2 regions of the Nonomuraea insulae genome follow, and region 1 is predicted to be linked to the other one. Evidence: riboswitches for the same ligand, from Rfam matches in the RefSeq annotation. Region 1 holds a riboswitch; the other holds the start of a gene.

Evidence for each region. A riboswitch is a leader RNA that binds a small molecule or an ion and turns the genes downstream of it on or off. The one in region 1 is predicted to bind glycine.
Region 2: it holds a riboswitch for glycine, as region 1 does, so the genes downstream of both, gcvT (glycine cleavage system aminomethyltransferase GcvT) here and gcvP (aminomethyl-transferring glycine dehydrogenase) in region 1, are expected to answer to the same signal.

What each region holds. Positions count from the first base shown of each region.
Region 1 is NZ_JBHSPA010000016.1:263,363-270,242, forward strand. Features, by position in the region: gene ACFPZ3_RS13120 (hypothetical protein) at 1-83, shown strand, start outside; gene ACFPZ3_RS13125 (tetratricopeptide repeat protein) at 184-981, opposite strand; gene gcvP (aminomethyl-transferring glycine dehydrogenase) at 1,098-3,929, opposite strand; glycine riboswitch at 4,108-4,205, opposite strand; gene ACFPZ3_RS13135 (MerR family transcriptional regulator) at 5,169-5,789, opposite strand; gene ACFPZ3_RS13140 (bifunctional nuclease family protein) at 5,937-6,407, opposite strand; gene ftsR (transcriptional regulator FtsR) at 6,539-6,880, opposite strand, start outside.
Region 2 is NZ_JBHSPA010000071.1:62,987-69,866, forward strand. Features, by position in the region: gene ACFPZ3_RS49470 (L-serine ammonia-lyase) at 1-1,294, opposite strand, end outside; gene gcvH (glycine cleavage system protein GcvH) at 1,352-1,741, opposite strand; gene gcvT (glycine cleavage system aminomethyltransferase GcvT) at 1,738-2,823, opposite strand; glycine riboswitch at 2,955-3,053, opposite strand; gene ACFPZ3_RS49485 (hypothetical protein) at 3,148-3,975, shown strand; gene ACFPZ3_RS49490 (gamma-glutamyl-gamma-aminobutyrate hydrolase family protein) at 4,099-4,791, opposite strand; gene ACFPZ3_RS49495 (3-oxoacyl-ACP reductase) at 4,804-5,568, opposite strand; gene ACFPZ3_RS49500 (aldehyde dehydrogenase family protein) at 5,642-6,880, opposite strand, start outside.

The sequences.
Region 1 (6,880 bases):
GGGCCGCCGGGCTGATGATGACGTGGCTGGCGCTCATCGTCATCAACGTGGCGGCCGCCGTGGCCGTCATGCGCCGCTCCTGAGGGGCCGGCGCTCACGCCGATCGGGTGACGCGCGGTCAGGCGTCGTGATCAGGCGTCGTGATCAGACGTCGCGGTCGGGCGTCCCGGTCGGGCGTCGTGATCAGGCGTCTCGGTCGTAGCGGAGCCGGACCTCGGCGGCGAGGGTCTCGTCGTGGTGCTCCAGCCCGTACGACCAGACCCGGTCGGCGTCGTCGTCGCGCCCGCGCAGCGGCAGGGTGCGGGCGAGCAGTTCGATGGCCAGGGCGCTGGTCTGGGGGTCGGCCCCGCCCTCGACGCTTTCGGCGAACTCCGCGCAGGCGAGCTCCAGATGGGCGATGCCGAGGCGGACCCGCAGCCCCGGCACCTCGTCGGCGGGGGCGAACTCCAGGGCGTCCAGGAGCACCTCAGCCGCCGCGCCGGGCTCCCCGTGCTCCACCATGAGGTCGGCGAGACGCTGGGCGGCATGCGCGCCGACCCCGTCGTCGCCCGCCCGCATGGCGGCGCGCAGCTCCTTCTCCGCCTGCTCCAGGTCCTGCGCCGCCTCGGCCAGCCGGGCCAGGGCGAGGTGGGCCAGCGGCACGTATGCGGCCGTGCCCACCCCCAGCACGGCCTGCCAGGCGCCCCTGGCCTGCTCCTCCCGCCCCTCCCGCTCGAAGCCCTGGGCCAGGTGACAGGCGGCCTGGGCGGCGTATTCCGGGTGGCCGGTGGCCAGCGCGGTCCTGGCGGCGGCCCTGGCGCCCTCGACGTCGCCCCGCTGCTCCAGGACCACGGCGAGCCCGACCGCGGCCTGCGCCCTGTCGGGTTCGCCGGGATCGGCCGCCAGCTCGCCCAGGATCGCGGCCGCGGCGTCGAGATCACCGCGTTCGGCCAGGAGGCGGGCGGTGTCGAGGGGCGCGGTCTCCAGCTCTGAGGACGTCAAGAGAGCTCCTTGTGGCGACGGTCGGACCGAGCCTAACGACTTCTCGCGATCATGTCTGCTCACTTGACGCCGAAGGACTGGACGGGCGCGCCCCCGGAGTCATCGGCGCACCCGGCTCAGTCCTCGTACGCCTCCAGAGGGGGGCAGGAGCACACCAGGTTGCGGTCGCCGTAGGCCTGGTCGATGCGGCGCACCGGGACCCAGTACTTCGCCTCGCGCAGCGACGGGAGCGGGTAGGCGGCCTCGCTGCGCGCGTACGGGTGCGGCCACTCGTCCGCGCTGACCGCCTCCGCCGTGTGCGGCGCGTTGCGCAGCGGGTTGTCGTTCTTGTCGTAGTCACCGGAGGCCACCTTGGCGATCTCGCCCCGGATGGCGACCATGGCGTCCACGAACCGGTCGAGCTCGCCCAGGTCCTCGCTCTCGGTGGGCTCGATCATCAGCGTGCCCGCCACGGGGAAGGACATGGTCGGCGCGTGGAAGCCGTAGTCGATGAGGCGCTTGGCCACGTCGTCCACGGTGACGCCGGTCTCCTTGGTGATCTGGCGCAGGTCGACGATGCACTCGTGCGCGACCAGGCCGCCGCGCCCGGTGTACAGGACCGGGTAGTGCGGGGCCAGCCGCCTGGCCAGGTAGTTCGCCGACAGGATGGCCTGCTCGGTGGCCGCGGTGAGGCCCTCGGCGCCCATCATCCTGACGTACGCCCACGAGATCGGCAGGATGCCCGCCGACCCGTACGGGGCCGCCGAGACCGGGCCGACCGGTGTGCCGTTGTGCAGCGGGTGGCCGGGCAGGTAGGCGGCGAGGTGGGCGCGTACCGCGACGGGGCCGACGCCGGGGCCGCCGCCGCCATGCGGGATGCAGAAGGTCTTGTGCAGGTTGAGGTGGGAGACGTCGGCCCCGAACTCGCCGGGCTTGGCCAGGCCGACCAGGGCGTTGAGGTTGGCGCCGTCCACGTACACCTGGCCGCCGGCGTCGTGGACCTTGGCGCAGACCTCGGTGATGGACTCCTCGAACACGCCGTGCGTGGACGGGTACGTCACCATGATCGCGGCCAGCGCGTCACGGTGCTTGTCGATCTTGGCGTCGAGGTCGGCCAGGTCCACGTTGCCGTCGGTGTCGCAGGCCACGACCACGACCCGCATGCCGGCCATGACGGCGCTGGCGGCGTTCGTCCCGTGGGCGGAGGACGGGATGAGGCAGACGTCCCGCTCGCCGTCACCGTTGGCGTGGTGGTAGGCGCGGATGGCGAGCAGCCCCGCGAACTCGCCCTGCGAGCCGGCGTTCGGCTGGATGGAGACCGCGTCGTAGCCGGTCACCTCGGCCAGCCAGCCCTCCAGCGTGCTGATCAGCTCGCCGTAGCCCGCGGCCTGCCCGGCGGGCGCGTAGGGGTGGATGGCGGCGAACTCGGGCCAGGTGATGGGCTCCATCTCGGTGGTCGCGTTCAGCTTCATGGTGCAGGAGCCGAGCGGGATCATCGAGCGGTCGAGCGCGATGTCCTTGTCCTGCAGCCTGCGCAGGTAGCGGAGCATCGCGGTCTCGGAGCGGTGCTCGTGGAAGACCGGGTGGGTCAGGTACGGGCTCTCGCGCAGCAGCGAGGCGGGCAGCGCGTCGGGGGCGTTCTCGGGGTCCACCTCAGTGCCGGGGACCCCGAAGGCCGCCCACACCGCGGCCACCTCGGCCACCCCGGTCTTCTCGTCGCAGGAGACGGAGACGTGGTCGGCGTCCACCTGCCAGAGGTTGACCTCCCGCTCGGCGGCGGCGGCCACCACGGCGGCGGCCCGGCCGGGGACGCGGGCGAGCACGGTGTCGAAGAACTCGCCGTGCACGACCTCCACGCCCGCGCCGCGCAGCCCTTCCGCCAGGGCGGTGGCGTGGCGGTGCACGCGGCGGGCGATGCCGGCCAGGCCCTCGGGGCCGTGGTAGACGGCGTACATGGCGGCTATGACGGCGAGCAGCACCTGGGCGGTGCAGATGTTGCTGGTGGCCTTCTCGCGGCGGATGTGCTGCTCGCGGGTCTGCAGGGCCAGGCGGTAGGCGGGGTCGCCGTCGGCGTCCACCGACACGCCCACGAGACGCCCGGGAAGCTGGCGCTGCAGCCCCTCACGTACGGACATGTACGCGGCGTGCGGCCCGCCGAACCCGAACGGCACCCCGAAGCGCTGCGAGGACCCGACCGCGATGTCCGCGCCCAGCTCGCCGGGGGCGGCGACCAGCGTCAGGGCCAGCAGGTCGGCGGCGGCCACGACCAGCGCGCCCGCCTCGTGCGCGGCCGCGGCCACGGCACGGAAGTCGCGCAGCCTCCCCGACGTGCCCGGGTACTGCACGAGCACGCCGAAACACGCGGGCAGCTCACCTTCCAGCGAGTGCTCCACGAGCGTGATGCCGAGGGGCTCGGCCCTGGTGGCGAGCACGGCCTTGGTCTGGGGCAGGGCGTCGGCGTCCACCACGAACACCTCGCTCTTGGACTTGCCCGCCCGGCGCGCCAGCGTCATCGCCTCGGCCGCGGCCGTGGCCTCGTCCAGCAGCGACGCGCCGGAGACGGGCAGGCCGGTGAGGTCGGAGACGACCGTCTGGAAGTTCAGCAGCGCCTCAAGGCGGCCCTGCGAGATCTCCGGCTGGTACGGGGTGTAGGCGGTGTACCAGCCCGGGTTCTCCAGCAGGTTGCGCCTGATGACCGCGGGCGTCACCGTGTCGTAGTAGCCCAGCCCGATCATGGACGTGAGCACCCGGTTTCGCCCGGCCAGGGCGCGCAGCTCGGCGATGGCCTCGGCCTCGCCGATCGCGGCGGGCAGCTTGAGCCGGTCCTTGGCCCTGATGCCCTCGGGCACGGCCACCGCCACCAGATCCGCCACGGACTCGAAACCGACGGCCTCGAGCATGCGCTGCTGCTCGGACTCCGAGGGGCCGATATGCCTGGACGAGAACGGCGGAGCGGACAGATCGGTCATGGGTGTGCCTCCCGAGGCTATGGAGACCGGCGCCAGGGCGCGGGCGAGTGCCGGATCTCCCCCTCTGTCAGCACGACGCCCGGTGAACCGATCGTCGCGACCTGAGAGCTTCACCCCGTTCAGGGCTTGCACCGTCGGTGAGGCACACCTGGCGGGCGCGCCTGCTTTCCAGAGTTGCCTCACCCGAGCGGTACAGGATGCCTGAGAGATTCCGGGGAGGGTTGCTCCTTCGGCGCTCCGGGCCCTATGACCCGGAGACTCTCCCGCACGGGGTCGTCAGCCTTGCTGTCCTAGATTACTACGGTACGCCGTGATTGCCGCTCAGCGCACCACCCCCACCCCACAGCCACCTCCCGCCCCGGCCCGACTCCACACCCACACCACGACCACCCTGAGTCCCGCCCGGCGCTTGCCCCAGCGATCACCCGGCACCCCACGGCACACCACCCCGGCGATCACCCGGCACCCCCACGGCAGCCCACGCACACCGCCCCAAGCCCACCCACCGGACCGCCAGGGCCCCAGCCCCACCCACCGGACCGCCAGGGCCCAGCCTCGCCTACACGCTGCCCAGGCCCCGCCCGCCCGCTCACCGCGCACCAACCCGCCCCGCACTGCCCTGAGACCGCCTGTGAGACGCCTGGCACCATATGCGCCGGCCCGTGCGGCTTCAGCGGCCTGTGCGGCTTCAGCGGCCATCTGCGCCCGCCTGCGGCGTCGGCACCATCAGCGCCCGCCCGCTCGCCTGCCAGGGTGCCTGATCCGGCCCGCGCTGCCCTGAGACCGCCTGTGCGGCGCCTGGCGCCATCTGTGCCCGCCTGAGCGGCGTCGGCACGATCTATGCACCACCCCGGCCAGGTCAGCCTGTCCGGCCCGGCATGGTCGTTATACAGGTCGCCGTCGCGACCTCTGTGCCATCAGCCGTCCGCCCCGTTCCGCGTCAGCGAGGCCGCCATGCCGTCCGACCCGGTCCATGTCGGTGAGGCCGTCATGCGGGCCCGTCGTTCCGGCCCCACGCCTGTCGCTCCGGCCCGCCGGTCTTGGTCGTTTCATCGCGGGCCGCCCGCCACGGGACGCCTACCGGCCTTCGGCGGCTGCACAGCCGCCGGTCTCCACAAGCCCCTCAGCCCTCCTCAGAAGGCCCTGCCGCGCTCCCCTGGAAGAATTCCCCCGGCCCTTCTTCCCGGAAGGACCTCGGCCGACGTGCGGCGAGGTGGGGAAGAAGCACAGGTCAATGAGTCAGCTGGTCCGGCGGGCGCGACGCCGGCGGGCCAGTTCGTCAGCGGGATGGTCGGCCGGGACGGTGTCCTCGACCGCCGCGCGTTCCCCCGGCAGCTCCGCGAGGGAGCCCTCGACCTCTCGCCAGACCCGCCCGAGCGCGATGCCGAACACGCCCTGGCCGCCCTGGAGCAGATCGATCACCTCATCGGCCGAGGTGCACTCGTAGACACTCACCCCGTCGCTCATGAGCGTGATCTGCGCGAGGTCGGCGACCCCGCGGTCACGCAGGTGTTGCACGGCAGTACGGATCTGCTGCAGTGACACCCCGGTGTCGAGGAGTCGCTTGACGACCTTGAGCACCAGGATGTCGCGGAAGCTGTAGAGCCGCTGGGATCCCGAGCCTTGCGCGGCTCTTATAGTCGGCTCCACCAGGCTCGTGCGCGCCCAGTAGTCGAGCTGCCTGTAGGTGATGCCGGCCGCGGAGCAGGCCGTCGGCCCGCGGTATCCGATGTCGCCCGGCAGCGTCGTAGGCTGCTCGTCGAAGAGCAGGCCCTGCTCCCCGGCACGCTGCCGAGCGCTCTCGCGCCGCACCGGATCTTCCTGGTCGGCCGTCTTTCCCTCGCCGCTGCTGACCGCCACGCGGACCTCCGGCTTTCTCTCATCCCACGGCCTGATCTGGGGGTTCGTAAAAGGCGACCGCGGGTTTCTCTTGCACCGTAGGACCGTGACCATGCTCAGTCAACGATCCGGCTCGGCGCGTCGTGAAGCGTAAATGCACTGAAATACCTACCCCGCCCTACCGAAGTCTTCGGGAGTGATCGTGTCAAGGAACTCCCTGAACTTCTCCACCTCGTCCTCCTGGTCGTCCGGGATGATCACCCCGGCCTCCTGGACGACCTCCTCGCTGGCGAAGATGCGAGCCCCCGTACGCAGGGCGAGCGCGATCGAGTCGGACGGGCGCGCGCTCACCTCCACCCCGTTGGAGAAGACCAGATCGGCGAAGAAGATGCCGTCACGCAGAGCAACGATGTTGACCGCGCGCAGGCCTACGCCCAGGGCGCTCAGCACGTCTCGGAAGAGATCGTGGGTGAGCGGCCTCGGCGGCGGCTCCTCCGCCTGAGCCAGGGCGATGGCCGTGGCCTCGGTCATGCCAATCCATATAGGAAGGAACCGCTCCCCGTGTGCCTCCTTGAGCAAGACGATCGGCTGATTTGTGGGCATTTCAACTCGTACGCCCACGACCTCCATCTGCAACACGGGCTGCTCCGTAATCCTGACCGGTCACCCGGCACAGCTCTCGATCATCGCTTTTGCTGACTGGCTTCTGCATTTCAACGTAACACCCGGTGGGCCTGGAATGCGCCTCCGCCTCCCAGCTCGCTACGGTCTCAACGCCCCAGTACGGATCGGACTCCCATCCGCACAAGGGATGCGTGCAGGTCGAGCAGCAACGTGGAAAGCTCCCTGGCGACCTCGTCGGCCTCGCCGATGGCTCCGGGGGCGCGCCGTTTGAGTATGGGGGCCACGGTCTGCTCGACCAATCCGGCCTCGCGCTCGGCCCCAACCTTGACCGCCCGCAGGTGGCGGGCGTGCAGGCCGAAACGGGCCAAGGCGCCCACGACACGGGCCACCTTGAGCGCCTCCTCGTCGTAACGCCTGGCCACCGGGACGAGCAGTCCGTAGTCCTCCAGCTCGCCGAGCGTCTCCTCGTCGATCGCCGCGGCCTCGAT
Region 2 (6,880 bases), on a different contig from region 1:
TCGTCTTGATGGCCTTGTCGAGGGCCACGTAGTGCTTGCCGTCGCCGCGTAGCGCGATTCTGGCGGCTGTGATGGCCTTGTTGGAGGCGACCGCGTTGCGTTCGATGCACGGGATCTGGACGAGGCCGCCGATCGGGTCGCAGGTCAGGCCGAGGTTGTGTTCGATGCCGATCTCGGCGGCGTTCTCCACCTGCTCGGGCGTGCCCCCGAGGACCTCCGTGAGGGCGGCGGAGGCCATGGAGCAGGCCGAGCCCACCTCGCCCTGGCAGCCCACCTCGGCGCCCGAGATCGAGGCGTTCTCCTTGAACAGCACGCCGATCGCGCCGGCCGTCAGGAGGAAGCGGACCACGCCCTCGTCGTCGGCGTGGGGGACGAAGCGGGTGTAGTAGCTCAGGACGGCCGGGATGATGCCGGCGGCGCCGTTGGTGGGGGCGGTGACGATGCGGCCGCCGGCGGCGTTCTCCTCGTTGACGGCCAGGGCGAACAGCGTCACCCAGTCCATGGCCTGGAGCGGGTCCTTCTCGGCCGGTTCCGACTGCAGGCGGCGGTGGAGCTGGTTGGCGCGGCGCTTGACCTTGAGGCCGCCGGGCAGGACGCCCTCCTTGGAGATGCCGCGGCGTACGCACTCCGACATGACGTGCCAGAGGTTCAGCAGACCCGACCGGATCTCCTCCTCGGTACGGCCGAACGCCCGCTCGTTCTCCAGCATCAGGGCGGAGATCGACAGGCCGGTGTTCAGGCAGTGCTTGAGCAGTTCCTCACCGGTGGTGAAGGGGTAGGTCAGGACGGTGTCGTCCGGTTTGATGCGGTCGGCGCCGGTGGCCTTCTCGTCCACGACGAACCCGCCGCCCACCGAGAAGTAGACCTTCTCCCGCAACAGCTCGCCGGAGGCGGCGTAGGCGGTGAAGCGCATGCCGTTGGGGTGCTCGGGGAGGGAGATCTTGCGTTCGAAGACGAGGTGGTCGCCGACGACGAAGGGGATCTCGTGGCTGCCGTACAGGAGGATCGTGCCGGATTCGCGCATCTGGGCGACGCGGGCGTCCACGGTGTCCACGTCCACCAGTTCGGGCTTCTCGCCGGACAGGCCGAGCAGGACGGCTTTGTCGCTGCCGTGGCCCTTGCCGGTCAGGCCGAGGGAGCCGTACAGGATGGTCTCCACGCGGGTCACCTGGTCGAGCAGGCCGTCCTGGTCCAGGCCGCGGGCGAACTTGTGAGCCGCGGCCATCGGGCCGCCCGTGTGGGAGCTCGACGGGCCGATGCCGATCTTGAAGAGGTCGAAGACGCTGATCGCCATTGATGTGCGCCCTTCATGAAAGGCCGGGGCCCTGGTCGCGGGCCCCGGCGGAGTGGGTCAGGAGTCGCCCGAGGTGAGGGCGGTGTACTCCTCAGGAGTAAGCAGGTCCTCGGGGTCGCCCTCCACGCGCACCTTGAACATCCAGCCCTCGCCGTAAGGGTCGCTGTTGGCCAGGCTGGGGTCGTCCGCGATGGCCTGGTTCACCTCGGTGATCTCACCGCCGACCGGCGAGTAGATCTCGTTCACGGACTTGGTGGACTCCACCTCGCCGACGGAGTCGCCCTGCTCGACGCTCGTACCGACCTCGGGAAGCTGCACGAAGACGACGTCACCAAGGGCCTCGGCGGCATACGCGGTGATGCCGATGGTCACGGTGATGCTGTCCTCCACACCGCGCACCCACTCGTGCTCCTTGGTGTAGCTCAGGTCGTCAGGGATGTTGCTCACTTGTTCCTCCTGTAAAAGGGCAGCTCGACCAGGTCCATAGGTTCATGGCTGCCCCGGATGTCCACAGCCAGGCCTGATTCGGCGCCGGTGTCCACGTAGGCCATCGCGATGGGCTTTCCCAGGGTCTGGGAAGGCGCACCGCTGGTGACCTCGCCGACGACGACGCCGTCCTTGGTGACCGGGTAACCGTGGCGCGGCACCCGGCGGCCCCGCGCGACCAGGCCGACGAGCCGGCGCCGGGGCTGGTCGTCCTTGACCGCCTCGAGCGCCGCCCTGCCGACGAAGTCACCGGGCTTGTCGAATTTCACCACCCTGCCCAGTCCCGCGTCGAACGGGGTGAGCCGTACCCCGAGTTCGTTGCCGTACAGGGGCATTCCGGCCTCAAGCCTGAGCGTGTCGCGGCTGGACAGGCCCGCGGGCCTGAGGCCGTGCGGCTCGCCGGCCGCCATGAGGGCGTGCCAGAGCGGCACCGCGTCCTGGTTGGCGACGAACAGCTCGAACCCGTCCTCGCCGGTGTAGCCGGTACGGGCGATGAGCGCCTGCCGGCCGTCCACCAGGCCGGGCAGGCCCGCGTAGTACTTGAGCCCGGCGAGGTCGGCGTCGGTGAGCGTGGCGAGGATCTCCTGGGCGCGAGGTCCCTGGACGGCGATCAGCGCGTACTGGTCGGAGCGATCCTCGACCACCACGTCGTACGCCTTCGCACGATCTTTCAGCTCATTTCCGACTTTTTCGTAGTTCGAGGCGTTTGCCACCACCATGAACTCTTGGTCCCCGAGCCGGTACACGATGAGATCGTCGAGCACCCCACCGCGCTCGTTCACGATCATGGTGTACCTCGCCCGCCCGGGTGTCAGCGCCGACAGGTGTCCCACCAGCGCGTAGTCGAGCGCCTCGCCGGCCTGCGGACCGGTCAGGAAGATCTCGCCCATGTGCGAGAGGTCGAACAGTCCGGCCGCCTCGCGTACGGCTCTGTGCTCCGCGGACTCGCTGCCGTACCGGAGCGGCATGAGCCACCCGGCGAAGTCGGTGAGCGTGGCGCCGAGGCTCTCGTGAACGTCTCGTAGCGGTGTAGGTCGGGACATATGGCGCACCTCAGGGCAGGATTGGATGCCAGCATCCTCCCCCTCTGTCATCGATGCCTGAGAGCTTCGCCCGTCTTTTGCCGGACTTTCACCTTCGGCGAGGCCCCGCAGGCCTGCTTTCCAGAGGTCACCTAGTCCGTGCGGTCCTTTGCCTTGAGAGGTTCGCGGGGAGGGCTTGCTCCTTCAGGGACCCTGACCGGCTTGTCAGGGTGCTCTCCCGCACGGTTTCACCGGTGATGTTCGTCAGCCTAGTGCCGGTACGGGGGTGTTGTCGCGTTCTGGTGGGCCGTGAACCGCTGCGGAGGCGATGACGTCCAATGAGGTATGCGTCCGTTACCGGTGGTTCTGGGGTTGCTCGCGATGGTGGTCTCCTGCGGCTCGGAGCCGGCCGCGTCCCCGCGTTACACGGCCAGCCTGACCGTGCTCGAAGGGGGCGGGCATGGGCCCCAGCTCTGCTCGAACATCATGCAATCGAACCCGCCGCAGTGCAGCGGGCCCGACGTCGTCGGCTGGGACTGGAGCAAGGCGGCGCACGAGTCGCTGCGGGGGGTGAAGTGGGGCGAGTACCGGGTGGTCGGCACCTGGGACGGCGCCCGGCTCACGCTGACGGAGCCGCCGGGCGCGCCCGTCAAGCCGCCCGAGAAGGAGGAGGGCGACGTCTTCGCGAGCGCGTGTCCCGAGCCAGAGGGCGGCTGGCGGCCCGTCGACCGCGCCAAGGCCACGGATCAGGACATGGACGCGGCGATCGGGCGGGCCAAGACGGCCGAGGACTACGCGAACGCCTATGTGGACCGCCTCACCCCCCTGCCCGCGCATCCCGAGAGGCTGACGGCCGACGACGCCGAGAACTACGTGCTCAACCTGCGGTTCACCGGCGACCTGGCGGGGCGGGAGGAGTGGATCCGCGAGCTGTGGGGTGGCGCGTTGTGCCTGAGCAACGCGAAGCACACGGAGGCCGAACTGCTGGCCATCCAGCGGGATCTGGAGGACGAGACGAAATCCGGCAAGATCGTCTACAGCTCGGCCGGCAACATGGCGAACCGGGTGGAGATCGGGGTCTGGGTGGCCGACGAGGAGCTGAAGCGGCGCCTGGAGGACAGGTACGGCGCCGACATGATCTCGATCGACGGCATGCTCAAGCCCGTGAGGTGATCCCGCCCCCCAATCCCGGCCCCAATCCCGGCCCCAATCCCGGCCCCAATCCCGGCCCCAATCCCGGCCCCAATCCCGGCCCCAGCCTCGCGGCCCGGCCTCGCAGGACCGCCCCCGACCGGCTCAGCAGGCGGTCACCAGGGCGTCGAAGAGGGCGTGGTCCTCGGCGGCCTCCGGGTGCCACTGCACGGCCATGGTGAAGCGGCCCGAGTCCAGCTCCACGGCCTCGATCGTGCCGTCCGCGGTGGTGGCGGTGACCGTCAGGCCGGGGGCGAGGCGGTCCACGGCCTGGTGGTGGTAGTGCGGGACCGGCACCGGGTCCTCGCCCAGCGCCTTGGCGACGCGGGTCCCGGGCACCGGGCTGATCGGCAGGTCGCCGAAGACGCCGGGGCCCGGGCAGTGGCCCGTGTGGCCGACGACGTCGGGCAGGTGCTGGTGGAGGCTGCCGCCGAGGGCCACGTTGAGGACCTGGAGGCCGCGGCAGATGCCCAGGTACGGGACCTCGGCGTCGAGGGCGGTCGCGAGGAGCTCGAACTCGGCGCTGTCACGAAATTTCCGGACGTAGCTGGTGTGTTCCTCCGGCTCCGCGCCGTACCGGGCCGGGTCGATGTCGCCGCCGCCGGCCACGATGAGCCCGTCCAGGCCGCGTACGACCGAGGCAGGCTCACCGGCCGGAGGCAGCAGCACCGGCTGGCCGCCCGCGCGCACGACCTGCTCCACGTACGCGTACGGCAGCAGCGCGGCCGTCGTGTCCCGCCACACCGTGAACGTGGCGGGCTCGACGTAACACGTGATGCCGATGACCGGACGCCGCATCGTGCCGACCCCCTAGAACGGTGTGACGTAGGCGCCGGAGATGCCGCCGTCCACCAGGAACTCGCTGCCCGTGATGAACGAGGCGTCGTCGCTGGCCAGGAACGCCACCGCCGCCGCGATCTCCGACGCCTCGGCGAAGCGGCCCACCGGGATGTGCACCAGCCGCCGCTGCGCCCGCTCCGGGTCCTTGGCGAACAACTCCTGGAGCAGCGGCGTGTTGACGGGTCCGGGGCACAGGGCGTTCACCCGGATGCCCTCCCTGGCGAACTGCACGCCCAGTTCCCGCGACATCGCCAGCACCCCGCCCTTGGAGGCGGTGTAGGAGATCTGCGAGGTCGCCGAGCCCATGACGGCCACGAAGGACGCGGTGTTGATGATCGAGCCCTTGCCCTGGCGGCGCATGTGGGGGATGGCGTGCTTGCAGCACAGGTACACGCTGGTCAGGTTCACCTCCTGGACGCGGCGCCAGGCGTCGATGCCGGTCTCCAGGATCGAGTCGTCATCGGGCGGTGAGATGCCGGCGTTGTTGAAGGCGATGTCGACGCTGCCGTAGGTGTCGTGGGCGGTCTGGAACATCCGTACGACGTCGTCCTCGACCGTCACGTCGGCCCGTACGAACAGGCCGCCGACCTCCTTGGCGGCCTTGGCGCCCGAGTCCTCGTCGATGTCCACGCAGACCACCCTGGCGCCCTCGTCGGCGAACCTGCGGGCCGTGGCCAGCCCGATCCCGCTGCCCGCGCCGGTGATGACCGCCACCCGATCCTGCAACCGCTGCATGTGTGTCACTTCCTGCCCATTGGTCGTTCAGCACTCCTCATTCGCTTCGCGAAGTGCCTCGTTCCCCGGCCCTTCACTCCGATGAAATGAAGACGTTTTTCGTCTCGGTGAAGGCCGCCAGGGCGTCCGGGCCGAGCTCCCTGCCGAGGCCGGACTGTTTGAAGCCGCCGAACGGGGTCCAGTAGCGGACGGAGGAGTGGGAGTTCACCGACAGGGCGCCCGACTCGACGGCCCTGGCCACGCGGAGCGCCCGCCCGACGTCGCGGGTCCAGATGGAGCCGCTCAGGCCGTAGGGGGTGTCGTTCGCGATCCGTACGGCCTCCGCCTCGTCCTCGAACCGCGCCACCGACAGGACCGGCCCGAAGATCTCCTCGGTGAACGCGCGGTCGGTGACGCCAGGGGTGAGGACGGTCGGCGGGAACCAGTAGCCCTTACCCTGGGGGCACGATCCCCGCAGGTGGGGGGTGCCTTCTTCGACGAAGCCGCGCACCCGGGCGAGGTGTTCCGCGCTGATCAGGGGGCCCATCTCGGTGCTCTCGTCGAGGGGGTCGCCGACTTTGACGCCCTGGACGGCGGGTTCGAGCAGGGCCATGAAGTCGTCGTACACACTGGACTGGACGAGCAGGCGGGAGCGGGCGCAGCAGTCCTGCCCCGCGTTGTCGAAGACGGCGTAAGGAGCGGTTTTCGCCGCCTTTTCCAGGTCTGCGTCGGAAAAAATGATATTTGCGGACTTGCCGCCTAGCTCCAGCGTGACCCGCTTGACCTGCCGAGCCGCCTTGGCGGCGATCTCCTTGCCCACCTCGGTCGAGCCGGTGAACACGATCTTGGCCACGCCGGGATGCTCCACCAGGCGGGCCCCCGCGACCTCCCCTGCCCCAGGCAGAACCTGGAGCACCCCCTCGGGGAGGCCCGCCGCCAAGGCCAGCTCGGCCAGCCTCAGCGCGGTCAGCGGAGTCCATTCGGCCGGCTTGACGATCACCGTGTTGCCGGCCGCCAGCGCGGGGGCGACGCCCCACGACATGATCAGCATGGGGAAGTTCCACGGCACGATGATCCCGACGACGCCCAGGGGCTCCTGGAAGGTGAGGTCCACGCCGCCGGGCACCGGGATCTGCTTGCCGTGGTTGCGCTCGGGGGCGCCGGCGTAGAAGTGCAGCACGTCGCGTACGGCGCCGGCCTCCCAGCGGGCGTTGCCGATCGGGTGCCCGGCGTTGGCCAGCTCCAGCCCCGCCAGCTCCGCGCCGTACTCGCCCACCAGGTCGGCGAAGCGGCGCAGCAGCCGCGCCCGGTCGCCTGGCGCCACCTCACGCCA